2 linked regions of the Pararhizobium capsulatum DSM 1112 genome follow. The protein of the gene in region 1 interacts with the protein of each later gene in a pairwise test. Links are inferred from orthologs where the notes say so. Each region holds a gene or a part of one and is shown in the gene's direction. Other genes may lie near its edges. The genes, in order: QO002_RS00855 and ccmE.

Region 1 (9,732 bases):
CGAGGTCTTGACCCACGGCTTGGTCTTCAGGCCCTTGGCGACCGCGTTGCGGGCGAGCAGGCCGGCAGCGATGAGGACCGAGGGGTTCGACGTGTTGGTGCACGAGGTGATCGCGGCGATCGCCACGTCACCATGGCCGAGATCGAAATCGGTGCCTTCGACCGGATAACGGTTGGCGAGCTGACCGGGCTTCTTGTAGTCCGTTTCAAGCGAAGTCGCAAAACCGGAAGCGATGTTTTCCAGCGGGATGCGGCCTTCCGGACGCTTCGGGCCAGCCATGGCGGGCACGACATCACCGAGATCGAGTTCAAGCGTGTCCGTGAAGACCAGCTCGGCGCCATCACCGTCACGCCACATGCCCTGCGCCTTGGAATAGGCTTCCACGAGGGCGATGCGCTGTTCTTCGCGACCGGACATGGTGAGGTAGTTGATGGTTTCCGAATCGACCGGGAAGAAGCCACAGGTCGCGCCGTATTCCGGGCCCATGTTGCCGATGGTGGCGCGGTCGGCAAGCGTCATGTTGTCGAGGCCGGCGCCGAAGAATTCGACGAATTTCGAGACGACGCCCTTCTTGCGCAGCATCTGCACGACCATCAGCACGAGGTCGGTCGCGGTCACGCCTTCCTTGAGCTTTCCGGTGAGCTTGAAGCCGATGACTTCAGGCAGGAGCATGGAAACCGGCTGGCCGAGCATCGCCGCTTCCGCCTCGATGCCGCCGACGCCCCAGCCGAGAACGCCCAGGCCATTGATCATGGTCGTGTGGCTGTCGGTGCCGACGCAGGTATCCGGATAAGCGATGATCTCGCCGTCTGCTTCCCTGGTCCAGACCGTCTGTCCCAGATATTCGAGATTGACCTGGTGACAGATGCCGGTGCCGGGCGGGACCACGCGAAAGTTCTTGAAGGCCTGCTGGCCCCACTTGAGGAAGCGGTAGCGCTCGCCATTGCGCTCGTATTCGAGCTCGACGTTGCGGGCAAAAGCATTGGGCGTGCCGAATTCGTCGACGATAACCGAGTGGTCGATAACGAGATCGACGGGAACCAGCGGGTTGATCTTTTCCGGATCGCCGCCGAGCGCCTTGATACCGTCACGCATGGCCGCAAGATCGACAACGGCGGGAACGCCGGTGAAGTCCTGCATCAGCACGCGGGCCGGGCGATAGGCGATCTCGTTTTCGACGAGACCCTTGTTGTTCAGCCACTCGGCGACGGCAAGGATATTTTCCTTGGTGACCGAACGACCGTCTTCGAAGCGCAGCAGGTTTTCCAGCAGCACCTTCATCGAATAGGGAAGATTGGAAACGCCGGCCAGGCCGTTCGCTTCTGCTTTCGGCAGACTATAGTAGACATAGCCTACGCCGTTCACCGAAAGCGTCGAACGACAATTAAAACTGTCAAGGGATTTGGACACTGGATGATACCCCGTTCCGTCTGATCGCCAACAACTGACGTACGAACGCCCGAGCGCTATGAAAGCGCGAAATGGGATGCGGGTACGGCCATTTCCGCTGTCCGTACGTGGAAATCATTCCATGTTCGGCGCTAGGATGAAATTCACGCCGACCGCTGGCGTGTTGGGGCGGTTATAGATAATTTCTGAGAAACGTGCCAGACCAACATTCCCCAAATTGGGACAATTTTTTTGCATTGCGACGAACGTCGTAAAAGGAAGATGAATGCCCCTCAGCCTCGTCGTCGCGGGACTCGGCGCAAAACGCGGTGAGGACCTGATTTTCAAGGATATTTCCTTTGTTCTCGAAGCCGGCGAAGCCTTGATTATCACGGGTCCGAATGGCTCGGGAAAATCTACCCTTTTGCGCGTCGTCGCGGGCCTGCTGTTGCAGGAAGAAGGCACCGTTTCGGCAACGGGAGGAACCCAGGAATTCGGCCATCCCCGCGAGCTCTGCCATTATCTCGGACACCACAACGGCATGAAGCGTGAACTGACGGTGGAGGAAAATCTCACCTTCTGGAAAAAGTTCATGGGTGATTCGGCAGATGGCACTGGTATGGGCGTTTTCCAGGCAGAAGAGGCCGTCGACTTGCCGGGCATCGGCCACTTGCCCTTTGGCTATCTGTCGGCGGGCCAACAGCGTCGCATTGCTTTCGCCAAGCTGCTCGTAGCCCACCGTCCGGTGTGGATTCTCGACGAGCCGACGGCAGCCCTCGACTCCGCTGCGGACACTTTGTTGGCAAAGTTGATTTCCGCTCACCAAAGGAGTGGCGGCATCGTACTTGCTGCAACGCACCAGCCTCTTGCGCTTCAGAACGCCTCTGAGTTGGCAATGACCGGTTTTATTGGATTGTCTGACTAGAATTTGTCAGGGAAAAGCGGAAACCGTTTTCCCCGAAAAGATAAACGAAAACAAAAGAATCTAGCGAATACCCTGGTTCAATCCGAACCGGACATCCTCTAGATTTACCGAAATCGTGTGGCTATCGGGAGCGATCTGACCTCTCGCGAGTCGACCACCGCAGGTCTGCCCGCGCAGTGTCGACTTCTGTTTCGATAGCCTGAGAAATCTGTTTCGCCTTAGCGACCTTGTCAAAACCTGATAAGCCCGCCGCTCTCGCCAAGGATTCAAACTGAGGCAAGAGGCGACCGGCATCACTTTTGGCAGGTCGGGTTCCAGTCCGTTCCATTTGTTCTGGTTTGACAAGGGCCTTGAGCGTAGCGTCGATATCTAACTCAGGCAACTCTTTGACCACCAGCGCTCGCGGTTCATCGAGCCTCAGGATGCCTGGATTATGTGCGACGATGGCGTTCACCAGCTGTCGGCGCAGTTCGGGGTTTGGCGTCCATATGCTCGTGGAGCTGTCCCCTGGCGGTTTTCATGTCTTCATCCATTATATGCCTGTACGCCAGCGCGACAGCCTTGCATCCGTCGTCGCTTCTTGCCTGCTCCCATTCTTCGGCGTTCACAAACAGGTCGATCGCCAATGATGCCATTGCTTTGATGCTTTCTCTGTCATGAAGGTTATCGAGGTGACCGCACATCTCAAGGACGGCAGCCCCCTGTTCGGCCCCATGCCCTTCCAATACATTCCGGACGATCCGAGTCTGAGCCTCTGGGGTTAGCAATTCAAGCCCGGGCGTGGCCGTTCGTATCCAATCGATTGCGGTGGGATTTGAACCGATATCCCAATTTACGTCATCGAAGATGAGCTCTTGAGGAAAGGTCTTTGCATGCAGGTCGTTCTTCAATCTGCCTGCGGCAGCAATTGTGGAGTAATACCGACCCAAAGCATGAGTTTGGTCATTGATAATGGCATGCGTATTTTTGTTGAGGCGACTAAGAAGGTTAAGATCACGTACAGATTTTCTGTCGTCACCATCATGTGGCGTCGCCAGATCGATGAAGGATTCTGTTGGCAGATCTTTGAGCCCAGCAAAGGCCCTGGAATCGTCAGAAGCATTATCGGTAGTCTTTTTTTCAGGATGGTCTTCAACCATTTCCCCCCTCCACTATTGTCCCTAGCGACCCCGTTCTGCACCTCGCGGCCTCTCGTCATAGTGCCGATCATCTACGCTTTGAGTATGCCTTTCTGACGCGGTTTGTCGCCCTTCCGCTGAAGCAGTCCGCTCGTTCAGGTTCTGAAGACAGTTATCAAGGTTAGCATCGGCTCTCGCCATTTCTGCCAGCCTGCGCCTATCCGCGTCTGTATGGAATTCCGCTGTGTGTTCAAGAGCGTGAAACCTTAAATCCAAATCTCCGTCGTGAGAATATCGTTCGCTTTGCGGGAGGTTTCTTATCTGATCTTCGAAATAGTCCAAAACATTCTTCACAACGAAGGACGCCTGGTGTGGAGTGAGTTTTTCTTTAGTAACCTCAGAAATTATCTGAGCCTGATAATAGCTATTTTCTATGTTTGGTATCTGACCAATTACAAATTTTCTAATTTCCAGAGATTTTATTGGCTCATGATTTTCAGATTTTATACTTTGGGTTATTACACTTTGTGCAAACATTGACCCAAGTTCAATATGCTTATCCATTGCATGATAAAGGGCAGCCTTGTCTTCTTTAGCCAAATTCGAATGCAAATGAGCAAGATCATCGGCTGCCCTGCGCCTTATTGGATGTTCAAATCGATCCGGCATCAAAAATTCATCGAGAATGAGCTTGCCGACCTGTTCGGAAGGAGTTCTTTGTATAGGATCTGGCAAGGTCCACCTCTCCATTCGTAAGAAACCAGGAAGATCAATCCGATTGTAATTATATCTTCCTAAAGTTGCGACTAAGATCGCCTTTCATTTGTAACAGGCCGCTGTAATCTGCAGATTGACCCTTGCTCCCGCTATCGCCGCTTGATTTTTCACGAACCTGATGCTTTTTGCGGTTGAGGCACAGAGCTGTGGCTCCGAGCTAGGAACAGCATTTGATCGCCCTCTTCCTCCGCGACCTGAAACTCTCAACACGATCCGGTGGCGGCGCCCTGATCGGCGTCCTGTTCTTCCTGACGGTCATTGCCGTCGTGCCTTTCGCCGTCGGGCCAGACCTCAACCTGCTTTCGCGCATCGGCCCCGCCATCCTCTGGATCGGCGCCCTGCTCTCCTGCCTTCTCGGCCTTGATCGGCTGTTCCAAGCGGAGCGTGAGGATGGGTCACTCGATCTGATCCTGATGCAGGAAACGCCGCTGGTGCTGACAGTGCTGGTCAAATGTCTCGCCCACTGGACAGCCTCCGGCCTGCCGCTGGTCATTGCCGCCCCGCTGCTCGGCCTGTTCATGAATATGGACGGCACTGCTATCGCCGCAACCATGCTGACGCTTCTGGTCGGCACGCCGGCCATCACCTTCATCGGAGCAGCAGGAGCGGGTATTGCCGTCGCCCTGCCGCGCGGTGGGCTACTCGTTTCGATCCTGGTGTTACCACTTGCCATCCCCGTACTGATCTTCGGTGTCAGCGCGGCCTATGCGGCGGTACAGGACCCAGCCCCGTTCCTGCCACCGCTCCTGATCTTGATCGCCATCACCCTGTTCTTCGCGGTGATTGGCCCCGTCGCGGCGGCGGCGGCGCTGCGTTCCTCGTCAGACTGACAGAAATGTGGTTGACCCCGATCAATTGAAGCAGGAAGCAATCCGCGTTAAAGAACCATCATGACCGACAACAGCCTTGCTATCCGAAAATTCAGCGACCTCGCCAACCCGACGCGGTTCTTGGCGCTATCAGGGCGTATCCTGCCCTGGCTGATCGGCGTAACCGCGCTTTTCTTTGTCGTCGGCCTCTATCTCGCCTTCACCACCGAAGGTGATTACCAACAAGGCGAAACCGTGCGGATCATGTATATCCATGTGCCCGCCGCCTGGCTGTCGATGATGTGTTACACGGTCATGGCCATCTCGGCCCTCGGCACGCTTGTTTGGCGCCATCCGTTGGCCGATGTCTCCGCCAAGGCCGCCGCGCCGATCGGCGCGGCCTTTACGCTGATGGCGCTGATTACCGGCTCGCTCTGGGGCAAGCCGATGTGGGGCACCTGGTGGGTCTGGGATGCGCGGCTCACCTCCGTCTTCGTACTGTTCCTGATGTATCTCGGCCTCATCGCGCTCAACCGGGCGATGGACGAGCCCGGCAAGGCTGCCAAGGTCTGCGCCATCCTCATCCTGATCGGCTTCGTCAACATCCCGATCATCAAGTTTTCGGTCGAGTGGTGGAACACACTGCACCAGCCGGCAAGCGTCATGCGCCTGGGTGGACCGACCATCGATCCCGAATTTCTGCGACCGCTGCTGGTGATGGCGATCGCCTTCACCCTTTTGTTCTTCACCTTGCATATAGCTGCCATGCGCAACGAAATCTTGCGCCGCCGGGTCACAGCACTGCGCCGGCAGGCGGCGCGTAATATTGGCCGGGAGGCTTGAGCATGTCGGGACATCTCGCCTATGTCGCCGCAAGCTACGGCGCTGCCACAATTCTCATTCTGGCTCTGATCGGCTGGGTATTCCTTGACGGTCGCGCACGCCGGAGAGAATTAAAGACGCTCGAAGACGCCGGCATCCGCCGCCGGTCCGAAGGCAAGCCCACATCATGACCGACGAAACCCGGACAACGAACAGCGAAGTCGCGGAACGGCCGAGCAAGGCGCGCTATGTGCTGGCGCTGCTGCCGCTTGCTATCTTTGGAGCCCTTGCCGCCGTGTTCTGGAGCCAGCTCGATTCCGGCCGCGACATCAGCGAAATCCCTTCCGCTCTCATCGGCACGAAAGCCCCGAGCCTCGACATGCCACCGCTCGAAGGCGCGAACCTCAGCGGAGCCCCCATGCCGGCGCTCACCGACGCCGCGATCAAGGGCAAGCTGACGCTCGTCAACATCTGGGCGTCCTGGTGCATTCCCTGTCGCGAGGAAAACCCGATAATCCTCGATCTCGCTAAAGACCCACGCCTGCAAGTCGTCGGCATCAACTACAAGGACAAGACGGGAAACGCGCTGAGCTTCCTCGGCGAACTCGGCAATCCGTTCTCCGCCATCGGCGTTGATCCGCGCGGCAAGGCGGCGATCGACTGGGGTGTCTACGGAATTCCGGAATCCTATCTCGTCGGCGCAGACGGAACGATCCTGTACAAGCGCGTCGGCCCATTCGATGACCGCAGCCTGAAGGAAGGGCTCTTTCCGGCGATTGAAGCCGCGCTGGCAGGCAAGAGCTAGATCCCGCTCTGCCACGCCTTCACGGATTCCAGCGGATAAACCAGCATCAGCACGTTGAGTGTGAGATTGTCGCGGATCAGCCAGCCGGTGAAAAGCTCGAAGACGATAGCGACGGCCACCGTGACCAACACCGGCATACGCCAGGCAAAGAAGAATCCAGCGGCCATGAAGATTGTATCCATTACCGAATTCAGGATGCTGTCGCCGTAATAATCCAGCGAGATGGTCGCCGTTCGGTAGCGGTCGATGATGATGGGCGAATTCTCAAGAAGCTCCCAACCGCTTTCGATCAGCACCGCAAATAGCAGCCGCGCCGCCAGCGGCTTTCCGCGAAACAGCAGGTGCGCAATGCCGTAGAAGATGAAGCCGTGGATGATGTGGGACGGCGTGTACCAATCGGCCAGATGCTGCGAATTACCGGGGCTGTTGACCACCGGTTCGAACAGTTTGACGTAGCCGCAGGTGCAGATCGGCGTGCGGCCCATCCAGTATTGCGCCAATGCCTGAACAATCAGGACAGCGAGACAGACGAGCAGCCAGAGCGTCGTGTGCCGCATCGTCCTGTCATGATTCGGCAAAACGGCGCTCAAGCGTCAGCTTCCTGGTCGAGCGAGTGCTTCATGATCAGCGGCATTTGCGACAGCGTGAAGAGCACGGTGATCGGCATCGTGCCCCAGACCTTGAAGGCCACCCAGAAATCCGTCGAGAAATTGCGCCAGACGACTTCATTCATGATGGCGAGGAACACGAAGAAGATGCCCCAACGGATGGTGAGCTTTCGCCAACCGGCCTCATCCAGCCGAAAGGCAGAATGGAAAACATAGCCGAGCAGCGATTTGCCGAAGAGCAGACCGCCAAGCAGGATGACACCGAACAGCGAATTGACGATGGTCGGCTTCATCTTGATGAAGGTGTCGTTCTGCAGATAGAGCGTCAGAGCGCCAAAAATGAAGACGACGATACCGGAAATCAGCGGCATGATCGGCAGCGTACGGGTGAATATCCACGACACGGTGAGCGCGAGAGCAGTTGCGGCCATGAACAGTCCGGTCGCGATGAAAATCGGACCACCGAGCTCAGTCAGCGCCGGAAAATGCGCGCCCAGCCATTCGCCCCGCGCATTGGCGAAGAAGAACACCACCAGCGGGCCAAGCTCCAGAACCATCTTGAGAAGCGGGCTGATTTCCTTGCGCGGCTTTGCAGCCTCGATAGACGACATTGCAGTTTCCTTGGCAGACAAGCCTTGAGCCCCGGTATGATCGCAATCACGGCGCGATCGGTTTCTCCGGCAATAACATCAGCAAAACGGCAAAACTATATCCGGGTCAATGGGGGATGCCGGCGATCGCCTCGGCAAAATCCCTGGCCTCGAACGGCTCGAGATCATCGACACCCTCGCCGACACCGATGAAATAGACCGGCAGCTTATGCTTGGCCGAGATCGCAACGAGAATGCCGCCCCGCGCGGTACCGTCAAGCTTGGTCATGATCAGGCCGTTGACGCCAGCGACATTGCGGAAAATCTCGACCTGATTGAGGGCGTTCTGGCCTGTCGTCGCGTCGAGCGTCTGCAGCACGGTATGGGGCGCATCCGGATCGAGCTTGCCGAGCACGCGGACGATCTTTTCAAGTTCCGCCATCAGTTCCGTGCGGTTCTGAAGGCGCCCGGCCGTATCGATGATCAGCACGTCGCTCTTCTTCAGCCGCGCCTGCTCGAAAGCTTCATAGGCGAGACCAGCGGCATCAGCGCCGAGTTTCGAGGAAACGATGTCGGAGTTGGTGCGCTCGGCCCAGATTTTCAGCTGCTCGATGGCTGCCGCGCGAAACGTGTCGCCGGCGGCGAGCATGACCTTGAGACCGGCGCCGGAAAGTTTGGCTGCGAGCTTGCCGATGGTCGTCGTCTTGCCAGTGCCGTTGACGCCGACGACGAGGATGACATGCGGCTTGTGGGACAGATCGAGTTGCAACGGCTTGGCGACCGGCGACAGGACCTTGGTGATCTCGGCCGCCATGATGCGCGAGACGTCTTCGCCGGTGACATCCTTGCCGTAGCGCTCGGAGGCCAGCGTATCGGTGATACGAAGCGCCGTTTCGACGCCGAGGTCAGCCTGGATCAGCAGGTCTTCGAGCTCCTGCAGCGTATCGTCGTCCAGCTTGCGCTTGGTGAAGAGCGCGGTGATCTGGCCGGTGAGCTGCGAGGACGTGCGCGCCAGTCCCTGGCGCAGGCGCTGAAACCAGGTGAGCTTCTGTTTGGGCGTTTCGGCGACGGGTTCGATAATAGCAGGGCCGGTGGCAAAACCCTTGGGAAGTGTTGGAGGTGCAACTTGCTCCGTCTGATCTCCCCCGTTGAGGGGGAGATGTCCCGAAGGGACAGAGGGGGTTAAAGCCGCCTCGTCCTCGAGCGTTTCTGTTTCAGGAGTCTCATCCGCGGCCTTAGAGAATGAGGACGGCTCCTCGCCCCCCTCTGCCCTGTCGGGCATCTCCCACTCAAGGGAGGAGATCGCTAGAGGCGCTTCCTCCGTATCCACTGCAGCTTCCGCTTCCAAGAGCGACAACGGCGTGACGCCGAGATCGCCGATCTGCTCCGCGGCAGGCATCGGCAAAACAGCGTCGGCGTCCTCGCTTGCAGTTTCCGCGCTCGCCGCAAGATCATCCGCCGGACCGCCGGCATTCTCCATCTCTTCGGAAAGCACCGGATCGATGGCGAGCGGCAGGTTTTCTTCGCGAGAATGCGGCTCAAGCTCGGCCTCGACGGCGCGGCGTTCGTCCGGCGTGAGCGCGCCTGCCGGAGAAATTTCCTCGGAGACGACAGGCGGTTCGCCCTCGGCGGGCTTGTCCTTGCCGAAGGTGAAAACCCGTTTGATGAAGCTCAGCGCCATTGTCCGTCCGTATCGTCAGGCCGCGTCGGCGGCCGTCAATTGCATTTCGAGATGTCTGCCGTTGTGGCCGGTGATCCGCGCCCACACCATCTCGCGCGGACGAAGGGTCGGCACCGCGACAAGGGTGAAGTTTTCCGTATGGGCCAGCCCGTTGTTCTCTACGAGCAGCCATTGCTGCGTTCCAACCATGCTGTCAAGATGGCCCTGC
Region 2 (9,927 bases), 1.6 Mb from region 1 along the record:
TCGCCCATTCGCTGAAGACGCCGATCGCGGTGTTGATCAATGAGGCGCGGGTGCTGGAAGCGCCGCATGGCGATCTCGTCAGGAATCAAGCTGATGCCATGCAGATGCAGGTGCAATCCTATCTGAACCGTGCCCGTATTGCGGCCCAGAGGGAAAGCGTGCTGGCGCGTACCGAGGTTGAGCCTGCGCTGGAGCGGCTCGTCAGGGTCATGCGACGGCTTCATCCCGACAAGAACTTCGAATTTTCCGTATCTGCACCCGGGTTGATGCTGGCGATGGAACAGCAGGACGTTGAGGAAACGATTGGTAACCTGCTGGACAACGCCGCCCGCTATGCTGGCGCACAGGTCCATATCATCGCGCAGCCGGCTCCGGAAAACGTGCATGGCAGCGATCCCGGTCGGCGGCACTGGGTCACGATCGATGTTGAGGATGACGGGCCGGGGCTTGAGCCGGAACAGATCGCCATTGCCATCAAGCGGGGCAAGCGGCTTGATGAAAGCAAACCGGGAACCGGGCTCGGCCTGTCTATCGTCAAGGAAATTGCCGGTGAGTATCACGGCAAGCTCGGGCTCTCTCGTGCGGAAATCGGTGGCCTGAGAGCGCAGCTCATTTTACCGGGCGTAAGCTGAGCTTTATTCACCCGCACTGCAAAACAAACGTGACTTTTTTGACAGGGTTGTCTGCAAAATAAGCAAAAGCTTGTGCGAATACGGCACCCCCAAGGATCAAAGGTTGCCTGCCTGCTGAGCAAATGCAAAAAAGACGGGAGTCACGGAGTCGTGCTTTGGCCCAGAAGAGTGGAAGCGCGATGATGAACACGACGCAAACGCGAGAGCTGGATAGTCCCGCATCATGAACCAGAACGTCTGCTTGACCCTTTCCGCGACCGCAAGAGCAGGTGTTGTGCTTGCGGGCTGCGCATTGCTGCTCGGCAGCTGCGCATCGACTGGGGCAGTGGGCAGCACGCAGGTCGCTGCCGGGTCAGCATCCTATATCGCCGCCCTCGGCGGCGGCATCGTCGGGCACGAGAGCAACCTTTCCTTGAGCAAGGCCGATCGCCAGCGCGCGCTTGAGGCCGAGTATCGCGCGCTTGAGGCGGCGCCGGGCGGTCAACCTGTCGTGTGGCAGGGCTCGGGCGTCAGTGGTTCGGTCGTGGCGACAGCCCCCTATCAGGTTGGTTCCCAGAACTGCCGCCAGTACAGCCACACAGTCTCGGTCAAAGGGCAGGACAATGTTGCGCGTGGCGTGGCCTGCCGCAACGGCGATGGCAGCTGGACGCCTCTTACCTGACGATTACGTCCTCTTGCGGCGAAACGCCTCAAATTTCGACCAGAACTGGTTTTCCAGTTGGAAAGCCGGGGTGCGCATAGTAATTGATCGCACATGCTGTTCTGGATCCTCGTTCCCATCCTGACGGCGGCTGTCGCCGCCGTTCTGCTTCTGCCGCTGATGCGGGCGGATGCGCGCACCGAAATTCCGCAATCCCACGATGTCGAGGTCTATCGCGACCAGCTGGCCGAGCTGAAGCGTGACACGGCCAATGGTCTGATTTCCGGAGACGAAGCCGAGTTTGCACGCGCTGAAGTGGCGCGGCGGTTGCTCGTGGCAAGCGATGCCGTCAAGATGGCTGCACCTGTTGCCAGGCGCCGGGCAAACCGGATTGCACAGGCTGCAGTTATCGTCTTTCTGCCGCTAACGGGGCTCTGTCTTTACTTGGCGACGGGGCGTCCGGACATGCCGGATGCGCCGCTCGCCGCTCGCCTTGCCAACCCCGGCGACGATATCAACATTCTGGTTGCCAAGGCTGAGCAGCATCTTGTCAAGAACCCCGAAGACGGGGCGGGATGGGACCTGCTGGCGCCGATCTACTTTCGGGAAGGCCGGGTGGAAGACGCAGGCGCGGCATATCAGAATGCGATCCGGATTCTTGGGCCCACTCCAGCCCGGCTGGGCGGCTATGCCGAGAGCCTGATTGCACTTTCGGGTGGGTTGGTGACTGTCGATGCCCAAGCGGCATTGAAGCAGTCTCTGGCGATCGAGCCGGATGACCCGCGCTCCGAATATTATCTGGCGCTGGGTCTGAAGCAGCAGGGCAAGACCGAGGAAGCCCGCAACGCTTTTGAAGCGCTCGTGCGCTCGTCACCGGCCGAAGCGCCTTGGTTGCCACTCGTCAACAGCCATCTGGCAGAATTGCAAGGCGCTGCAGTGATGGGGGAGCGTGCGCAGAGCGCACCCGGCAATCCGACGCAAGCGGATGTTGCTGCTGCCCAGACGATGAGCGGTTCCGATCGCAACGCGATGATCGAGGGCATGGTCTCCAATCTTGCTGAAAAGCTGGAGCAGGACCCCAATAATTTCGAAGGCTGGATGCGGATCATTCGTTCCTACACCGTGCTCGACCGAAAGGCTGATGCGAGCGAGGCATTGCGCCGCGGACTTGCGGTGTTTCCTGCGGAAAGCCAGGAGGGGCGCGGCCTGCTGGCGCTTGCCCGCGAACTCGGCCTTTCCGCCGACAAGGATGTGAAATGACCCGGAAGCAGAAGAGACTGGCAGTTATTTGCGGCGGTGTCGGTTTCATCCTGGCAGCCGTGCTGCTCGTGATGTTCGCCTTCAGCCAGTCGGTGGCCTATTTCTATGTGCCGGGCGATCTTGAGAAGACCACGCTTGCACCTGGAACGCGCATTCGCCTGGGGGGGCTGGTGGAAGACGGCTCTGTCAAACGTGGCGAGGGTACGACGATCAGCTTTGTGGTTACCGACACGATCAGCACTGTACCCGTAAGTTATACCGGAATTCTGCCGGACCTTTTCCGCGAAGGCCAGGGGGTCGTGGCGGAAGGTGCTTTTGATGCCGGTGGCAAGCTCTTTGTTGCTGATACCGTTCTTGCCAAGCATGATGAGACCTACATGCCGAAGGACGTGGCCGACAGGTTGAAGGCCCAGGGCGTTTCGCTCGGCGGCAAGGAGACGATCCGATGATTATCGAGTTCGGTCATTATGCGCTGGTACTGGCGCTTGCGACCTCGATCCTGCAGTCGCTGCTGCCTGTTATCGGCGCCTGGCGGGGCGAGCGGTCACTGATGCAGAGTGGCACGACCGCTGCAATCACAAGCTTTGCACTGGTGGCGCTTTCCTTTGCGGTTTTGACCTATGCGCATGTGACGTCCGATTTCTCGGTGGCGAACGTGTGGGAGAACTCCCACTCGATGATCCCGCTGCTCTATAAATATTCGGGTGTCTGGGGGAACCACGAAGGCTCGATGCTGCTCTGGCTGCTGATCCTGACGTTGTTCTCCGCGCTTGTGGCGGTCTTTGGCCGCAATCTGCCGGATACGTTGCGGGCAAATGTGCTCGGCGTGCAGGCCTGGATTGCCACCGCCTTCAGTTTGTTCATCCTGTTGACCTCGAACCCATTTAACCGGCTGATGCCGGCGCCGGGCGAAGGCCGCGATCTCAATCCGGTCCTCCAGGATGTGGGTCTCGCGATCCATCCGCCACTGCTTTATCTCGGCTATGTCGGGTTTTCGGTTTGTTTTTCCTTTGCGGTGGCCGCGCTGATCGACGGCCGGATTGACGCGGCATGGGCGCGCTGGGTGAGGCCCTGGACGCTGGCCGCCTGGACATTTCTGACAGCCGGTATCGCCATGGGGTCCTACTGGGCTTACTACGAACTCGGTTGGGGTGGCTGGTGGTTCTGGGATCCGGTCGAAAACGCATCCTTCATGCCGTGGCTTGCGGGCACGGCATTGCTTCACTCGGCGCTGGTGATGGAAAAGCGGGAGGCCTTGAAGATATGGACGGTGCTTCTGGCGATCCTGACCTTCTCCCTGTCGCTGCTTGGAACGTTCCTTGTGCGATCCGGGGTGCTGACCTCGGTCCACGCGTTTGCCAATGATCCGACCCGCGGCATTTTCATCCTCGTCATTCTCGTGCTCTTTATCGGTGGTGCGCTCTCGCTGTTTGCTTTCAGGGCTGTGCGGCTCAAAGCGGGTGGCCTGTTTGCTCCGATTTCGAGAGAAGGGGCGTTGGTCTATAACAATCTCATCCTGACGACAGCGGCGGCAACGGTTCTCACCGGAACGCTCTATCCACTGGCGCTGGAGGCATTGACCGGCGCCAAGATTTCGGTCGGACCGCCGTTCTTCAACATGACTTTCGGGTTGCTGATGCTGCCGCTGCTGCTGGCGGTTCCATTTGGACCCTTGCTTGCCTGGAAGCGCGGCGATTTGCTTGGAGCGGCACAGCGGCTCTTTGCGGCAATCGGGCTTGGGCTGGCGGTTGCTCTCGGTGTGTTCTATGCGCGCTATGGCGGGCCGGTGATGGCGGCTGCCGGTATCGGCTTGGGCATTTATCTGATTGCGGGTTCTCTGACCGATCTGGTTTTGCGTGCCGGGATCGGGAGGTTGCCATTGGCAACTGCGTGGGCGCGGCTGAAGGGCCTGCCGCGTTCCTCCTTCGGAACAACGCTTGCCCACGCCGGCGTTGGCGTCACGCTGATAGGGATCGTGGCGGTCACTGCCTACGAGACGGAGACGATCGTCGAGATGAAGCCGGGCACGACGGTCGAGGCGGGCGGTTTTACGCTGCGTTTTGACGGAATGCGCGAAGGCAACGGGCCGAACTTCACGGAAGAGTCCGCGCATTTCGACATCCTGAGCGGCGGTGTCGTGGTGAGCGACTTCTGGTCCTCCAAGCGCATCTACACGGCACGTCGCATGCCGACGACGGAGGCGGGTATCCGCACCTTCGGCACCAGTCAACTCTATGTTTCGCTCGGCGATCCCGCGCCCGATGGTGCGATGGTGATACGCATCTGGTGGAAGCCGTTTATCCTCTGCATCTGGGGTGGGGCAGTGCTGATGATGATTGGTGGAGCTATTTCACTCAGCGATAGGCGCCTCCGCGTTGGGGTGCCGAAGAAGGCGAAGCCGCAACCGAAACTTGTCCTGGAGCCGGCCGAATGATGCGTCGGTCTATCCTTGCCCTGATCGTCCTTCTGTTGGCGGCGCCGGCATTTGCCGTCAATCCGGATGAGGTGATGAAGGACCCGGCGCTCGAGGCGCGCGCCCGCGCGCTTTCCGGCCAACTGCGCTGCATGGTTTGCCAGAACCAGTCGATTGACGATTCCAATGCCGAGCTCGCCAAAGATCTGAGAGTACTCGTGCGGGAGCGCATTGCCGGTGGCGATAGTGACGAGCAGGTGATCGCCTATGTCGTGTCCCGCTACGGCGAATTCGTCCTTCTGAAGCCACGCTTTGAAACCAAGACGCTTGTTCTTTGGGGAACGCCCGTGGCCTTGCTGGTTATCGGCGCCATCGCAATGGCTCTTGCCGCGCGTCGCAGGACCGGAAAGATAACCGGAACCGCGCTGACTTCCGATGAAAAGGCGCGTCTCGACGCGTTGCTCAAGGACGAAACCACCTGATATCGCGGATTATTTTTCGCCCGTTCGAACATTACCAAAAATTCATTCGGCGGACACGCATCGGTAAGGTGGCTGCGCCTATTTCTTATCTCAACGATCGCTTTCCCCTCGCGATCTGTTCCAGAAGAGAAAAGGCAAATTCGATGTTCAAGCCCTCGCGCCCCTCCCTGAAAACCGTGTTGAAGACATCGACCGTGGCCGGTCTTGCGGCGGTCATGCTGTCGACGGGTATCCCCGCTGCCATCACCCATTCCTTTGCCGCTCCGGTCAAGGTTGAAGCCCCGCAGGTTCCGAGCTTTGCCGACGTAGTCGACGCCGTTTCGCCGGCCGTCGTTTCGGTTCGTGTCCAGTCGCGCGCCAATCCTGTTTCCGACGACGCGTCCAACGGCTTCAGCTTCGACTTCGGCGGTCCCGGCTTTGATGAACTGCCGGACGATCATCCGCTGAAGCGTTTCTTCCGTGAATTCGGTGGCCCGAACGGTGGTGGCGATCGCCACGCTGAGCGTGACCGTCCGCATCTCGGCAAGCCCGGCCCCGGCCGCCTGCGTCCGACCTCGCAGGGCTCCGGCTTCTTCATCACCGAAGATGGCTACCTCGTTACCAACAATCACGTCGTTTCCGACGGTTCTGCGTTTACGGTCGTTCTCAACGACGGTACAGAGCTTGATGCCAAGCTAATCGGCAAGGACAGCCGCACCGATCTGGCCGTGCTGAAGGTCGATGACAAGCGCAAGTTCACCTACGTAAACTGGGCTGACGACAGCAAGGTTCGCGTTGGCGACTGGGTCGTTGCCGTCGGCAATCCTTTCGGTCTTGGCGGTACGGTGACGTCGGGCATCGTTTCGGCTCGCGGCCGTGATATCGGCTCCGGCCCATACGACGACTACCTGCAGGTTGATGCGGCCGTGAACCGTGGTAACTCGGGCGGCCCGACCTTCAACCTCTCTGGCGAAGTTGTCGGCATCAACACCGCGATCTTCTCGCCTTCCGGCGGCAATGTCGGTATCGCCTTCGCGATCCCGGCCTCGGTTGCCAAGGATGTCGTTGCCGACCTGATGAAGGATGGCTCGGTCTCGCGCGGCTGGCTCGGCGTGCAGATCCAGCCGGTCAACAAGGACATCGCCGACTCGCTCGGTCTGGCAGAGGCCAGCGGGGCGCTTGTCGTCGAACCCCAGGCCGGATCGCCCGGTGAAAAGGCTGGCATCAAGAAGGGTGACGTCGTCACCGCCGTCAATGGCGATCCGATCAAGGGTCCGCGCGAGCTTGCCCGCAAGATCGCGACGATGCGTCCCGGAACAACCGTCGATGTCGCCCTGTGGCGTGACGGCAAGTCGATCAGCGTCAAGCTGGAAATCGGCACCCTGCCGGCCGACACTCAGGAAGCCGCAGCCGATCCGGAACAGCAGCAGGAAGATCAGGCACCCGCCAGCGAGAAGGCACTCGCCGACCTCGGTGTAACTGTTGCCCCCTCCGATGACGGCAATGGTGTCACGATCGCCTCTGTCGATCCGGACTCGGACGCCAGCGATCGCGGCCTGAAGGAAGGCGAGAAGATCGTCTCGGTCAACAACCAGGAGGTCAAGTCGGCTGACGACATCCTCAAGGTGATCGAGGCCGCCAAGAAGGACGGTCGCAGCAAGGCGCTGTTCCAGATCGAGGCGGACAACGCCAGCCGCTTCGTCGCCCTGCCGATCGACCAGGGCTGAGGCGCGCAGCTCTAAAGCGTATCGCGCCGCGAGACCGAAAGGTTTCGCGGCGCCTTTCGTTTCGCCGATAACCTCGCTGTCAAAGGCGCAGGCAAAGCCGGTTGTGAAAGGTGAGGGTCCGGGACTATGGTCACCCGTATGAAGATTCTGATTATCGAAGACGATCTCGAAGCCGCCGCCTATCTTGCCAAAGCCTTTCGCGAGGCCGGTATCGTATCGGACCACGCCAGTGATGGCGAAAGCGGGCTGTTCATGGCCAGTGAAAATGCCTACGACGTGCTGGTGATCGACCGCATGCTGCCGCGACGCGACGGGCTGTCGGTGATTTCCGAACTGCGGCGCAAGGGTATCCATACACCGGTTCTCATCCTCTCAGCACTCGGCCAAGTCGATGACCGTGTCACCGGTCTTCGCGCGGGCGGCGATGACTATCTTCCGAAACCTTACTCGTTCAACGAATTGCTGGCGCGCGTCGAGGTCCTCGGTCGCCGCAAGGGCGCGCCGGAACAGGATATGGTCTATCGGGTCGGCGATCTCGAGCTCGACCGGCTGTCCCATACCGTTCGCCGGCAAGGCAAGGAGATCGTTCTACAGCCGCGTGAATTCCGGTTGCTCGAATATCTGATGAAGAATTCGGGGCAGGTGGTTACGCGCACCATGCTTCTGGAGAATGTCTGGGACTATCATTTCGATCCTCAGACCAACGTCATCGACGTGCACGTATCGCGGCTGCGCTCCAAGATTGAGAAGGATTTCGATGCGCCGCTGCTGCGCACCGTGCGCGGGGCGGGCTACATGATCAAGGATGAGGCGCGAGCTGACGGATGAGCCGGCTGCGCGTTCTTTTCCGCACGACAGCAGTTCGCCTTTCGGCGGTCTATCTCATCCTGTTTTCTCTCTGTGCCGCTTTTCTGGTCATCTACGTGACGGCGATGTCGCAGCGTCTGCTTGAGCAGCAGACGCGCGATGCCGTGAACGCTGAAGTGGAGCAGATCGAGACGATCTACAACAGGGCCGGCGTCAATGGCCTGTTGCGCACGCTTGAACGTCGCGCCCGCCAGCCCGGGGCTAATCTCTACGTGATCGCCGGGCCGACCGGCGAAATCCTCGCCGGCAACGTCGCCTCGCTCGAGCCCGGATTGCTCGATCACGAGGGGTGGACGGGCCAGGCGTTTCGCTATCAACGCTACACCGACGAAAGCCGGAAGGAGGCGCATGTGGCGCTCGCCCATGTCCTTGTGCTGGACAACGGCTTGCGTGTTCTGGTCGGGCGAGACTTGCAGGAGCCGGAAAAATTCCGTGTTCTCGTCCGACAGGCGCTCATGGTGGCGCTCGGCATCATGGGCATCGGCGCTCTCATCATCTGGTTTGCCATCGGCCGCAATGCCCTGAAGCGGATAGACCGGATGTCGGACGCCAGCACCCGCATCATGGCCGGCGATCTTTCGCAGCGTTTGCCGATGAGCGGTTCCGGTGACGAGTTCGACCGGCTTTCGGAATCGCTGAATGCCATGTTGGGACGCATCGAGAAGCTCAATGAGGGGCTGCGTCAGGTCTCCGACAACATTGCCCACGACCTGAAGACGCCATTGACCCGGCTACGCAACAAGGCAGAGGCCGCACTTGCCCACAAGACGACCGCCAATGGCTACCGGACATCGCTGGAAGAAATCATTGGGGAATCCGACCAGCTCATTCGCACGTTCAATGCGCTGTTGATGATCTCGCGTGTCGAAGCGGGTGGTGCTGCGGCGGAAATGAGCGATATCGATCTTGCAACCATCGTCGCGGACTGCGTCGAGCTCTATGAGCCGGTGGCGGAGGAGCAGGCGTTGCGGCTGATCGCGGAGGTTCCGGGGCCGCTGCATGTCAGTGGTAACCGGGAACTAATCGGTCAGGCACTCGGCAATCTCATCGACAATGCCATCAAATATGCCGAGGGCGCCGAAGATCCGGAAATTCGGGTCTCACTTGCACGGCGCGGCGAATTCGCAGTCATCGCGGTTGCGGACCATGGGCCGGGTGTACCCGCTGGCAAACGCGAGGATGTCGTTGCACGTTTCGTGCGTCTGGACGACAGCCGTTCGAAACCAGGAACCGGGCTCGGACTGTCTCTCGTCGAGGCTGTGATGGAGATGCATCACGGTTCCCTTGAGCTCAGCGATACGACACCGGAGAGCCAGACTCCTGGGCTTACAGTCGCAATGGTATTTCCGGCAGGGGCAGACTGAACGCAGATGCGATCGAGGACGAGAGTGTGGCTTTGTCCGGCAGAATGGTTCCATTTAACAATGAAGCGCTCTAGCCTGCTCACGCTGGAATCGATTTCTGGCGGGAGGAAATATGACAAAGACCGATACTCGGCGGCTAGGAGATATCCAGGCTTCTCCTATTCGGCCGGCAAGCCAGACGGAGATGCGCTCCGTCCTTTCCGATCTCAAGGATATGGGAAAGAGCGAACCTACGATTGCGGCGCTGGTCGCTGTGGAAACGCCGGTCCGGGATTTTGTGGTGGCGGCGTTCTCGCTCTCACCTTTTCTGCGCGACATGGCCGTTGCCCGCCCGGCCATGCTGGCGGAGGTTCTCGAACAGACGTTGACGGACTATCTCGACAAACGCATCGGCGTTGCCCGCAATGCCTGGCGCGGCGGCGAGGCCGGCATTGCTCTGTCGGATGCCGAAATCATGACGCGGCTCAGGATCGCCAAGCGTGAGGTGGCCTTCGCTGTGGCACTCGCCGATCTTAGTCGCCTGTTTGATGCGCGCGAAACAACCCGTTGGCTGAGTGATTTTG

Evidence for each region.
Region 2: the proteins of QO002_RS00855 (region 1) and ccmE interact in binary tests that used the Escherichia coli proteins (3 or more experiments, as listed by UniProt). The link is inferred for Pararhizobium capsulatum DSM 1112 from one-to-one orthologs.

What each region holds. Positions count from the first base shown.
Region 1 is NZ_JAUSVF010000001.1:170,668-180,399, forward strand. Bases 4,178-6,980 are described here. They hold QO002_RS00855 (heme ABC transporter permease), read left to right. Parts: upstream 4,178-5,099; coding sequence 5,100-5,861; downstream 5,862-6,980. Other genes in these bases: ccmB (heme exporter protein CcmB), read left to right, coding at 4,380-5,039; ccmD (heme exporter protein CcmD), read left to right, coding at 5,864-6,031; QO002_RS00865 (DsbE family thiol:disulfide interchange protein), read left to right, coding at 6,028-6,645; QO002_RS00870 (DUF2585 domain-containing protein), read right to left, coding at 6,642-6,980. Also shown: aconitate hydratase AcnA, read right to left, coding at 1-1,410; heme ABC exporter ATP-binding protein CcmA, read left to right, coding at 1,676-2,314; QO002_RS00840 (hypothetical protein), read right to left, coding at 2,746-3,453; QO002_RS00845 (hypothetical protein), read right to left, coding at 3,475-4,167; more of QO002_RS00870, read right to left, coding at 6,981-7,202; QO002_RS00875 (septation protein A), read right to left, coding at 7,232-7,864; signal recognition particle-docking protein FtsY, read right to left, coding at 7,971-9,524; tRNA (N(6)-L-threonylcarbamoyladenosine(37)-C(2))-methylthiotransferase MtaB, read right to left, coding at 9,540-9,732. UniProt on the Escherichia coli protein: Required for the export of heme to the periplasm for the biogenesis of c-type cytochromes.
Region 2 is NZ_JAUSVF010000001.1:1,802,998-1,812,924, forward strand. Bases 1,257-4,254 are described here. They hold ccmE (cytochrome c maturation protein CcmE), read left to right. Parts: upstream 1,257-2,528; coding sequence 2,529-2,981; downstream 2,982-4,254. Other genes in these bases: QO002_RS08680 (RT0821/Lpp0805 family surface protein), read left to right, coding at 1,257-1,293; ccmI (c-type cytochrome biogenesis protein CcmI), read left to right, coding at 1,387-2,532; QO002_RS08695 (heme lyase CcmF/NrfE family subunit), read left to right, coding at 2,978-4,254. Outside these bases: QO002_RS08675 (sensor histidine kinase), read left to right, coding at 1-632; more of QO002_RS08680, read left to right, coding at 856-1,256; more of QO002_RS08695, read left to right, coding at 4,255-4,966; QO002_RS08700 (cytochrome c-type biogenesis protein), read left to right, coding at 4,963-5,427; QO002_RS08705 (Do family serine endopeptidase), read left to right, coding at 5,571-7,133; QO002_RS08710 (response regulator transcription factor), read left to right, coding at 7,260-7,961; QO002_RS08715 (ATP-binding protein), read left to right, coding at 7,958-9,364; QO002_RS08720 (bifunctional [glutamine synthetase] adenylyltransferase/[glutamine synthetase]-adenylyl-L-tyrosine phosphorylase), read left to right, coding at 9,477-9,927. UniProt on the Escherichia coli protein: Heme chaperone required for the biogenesis of c-type cytochromes. Transiently binds heme delivered by CcmC and transfers the heme to apo-cytochromes in a process facilitated by CcmF and CcmH.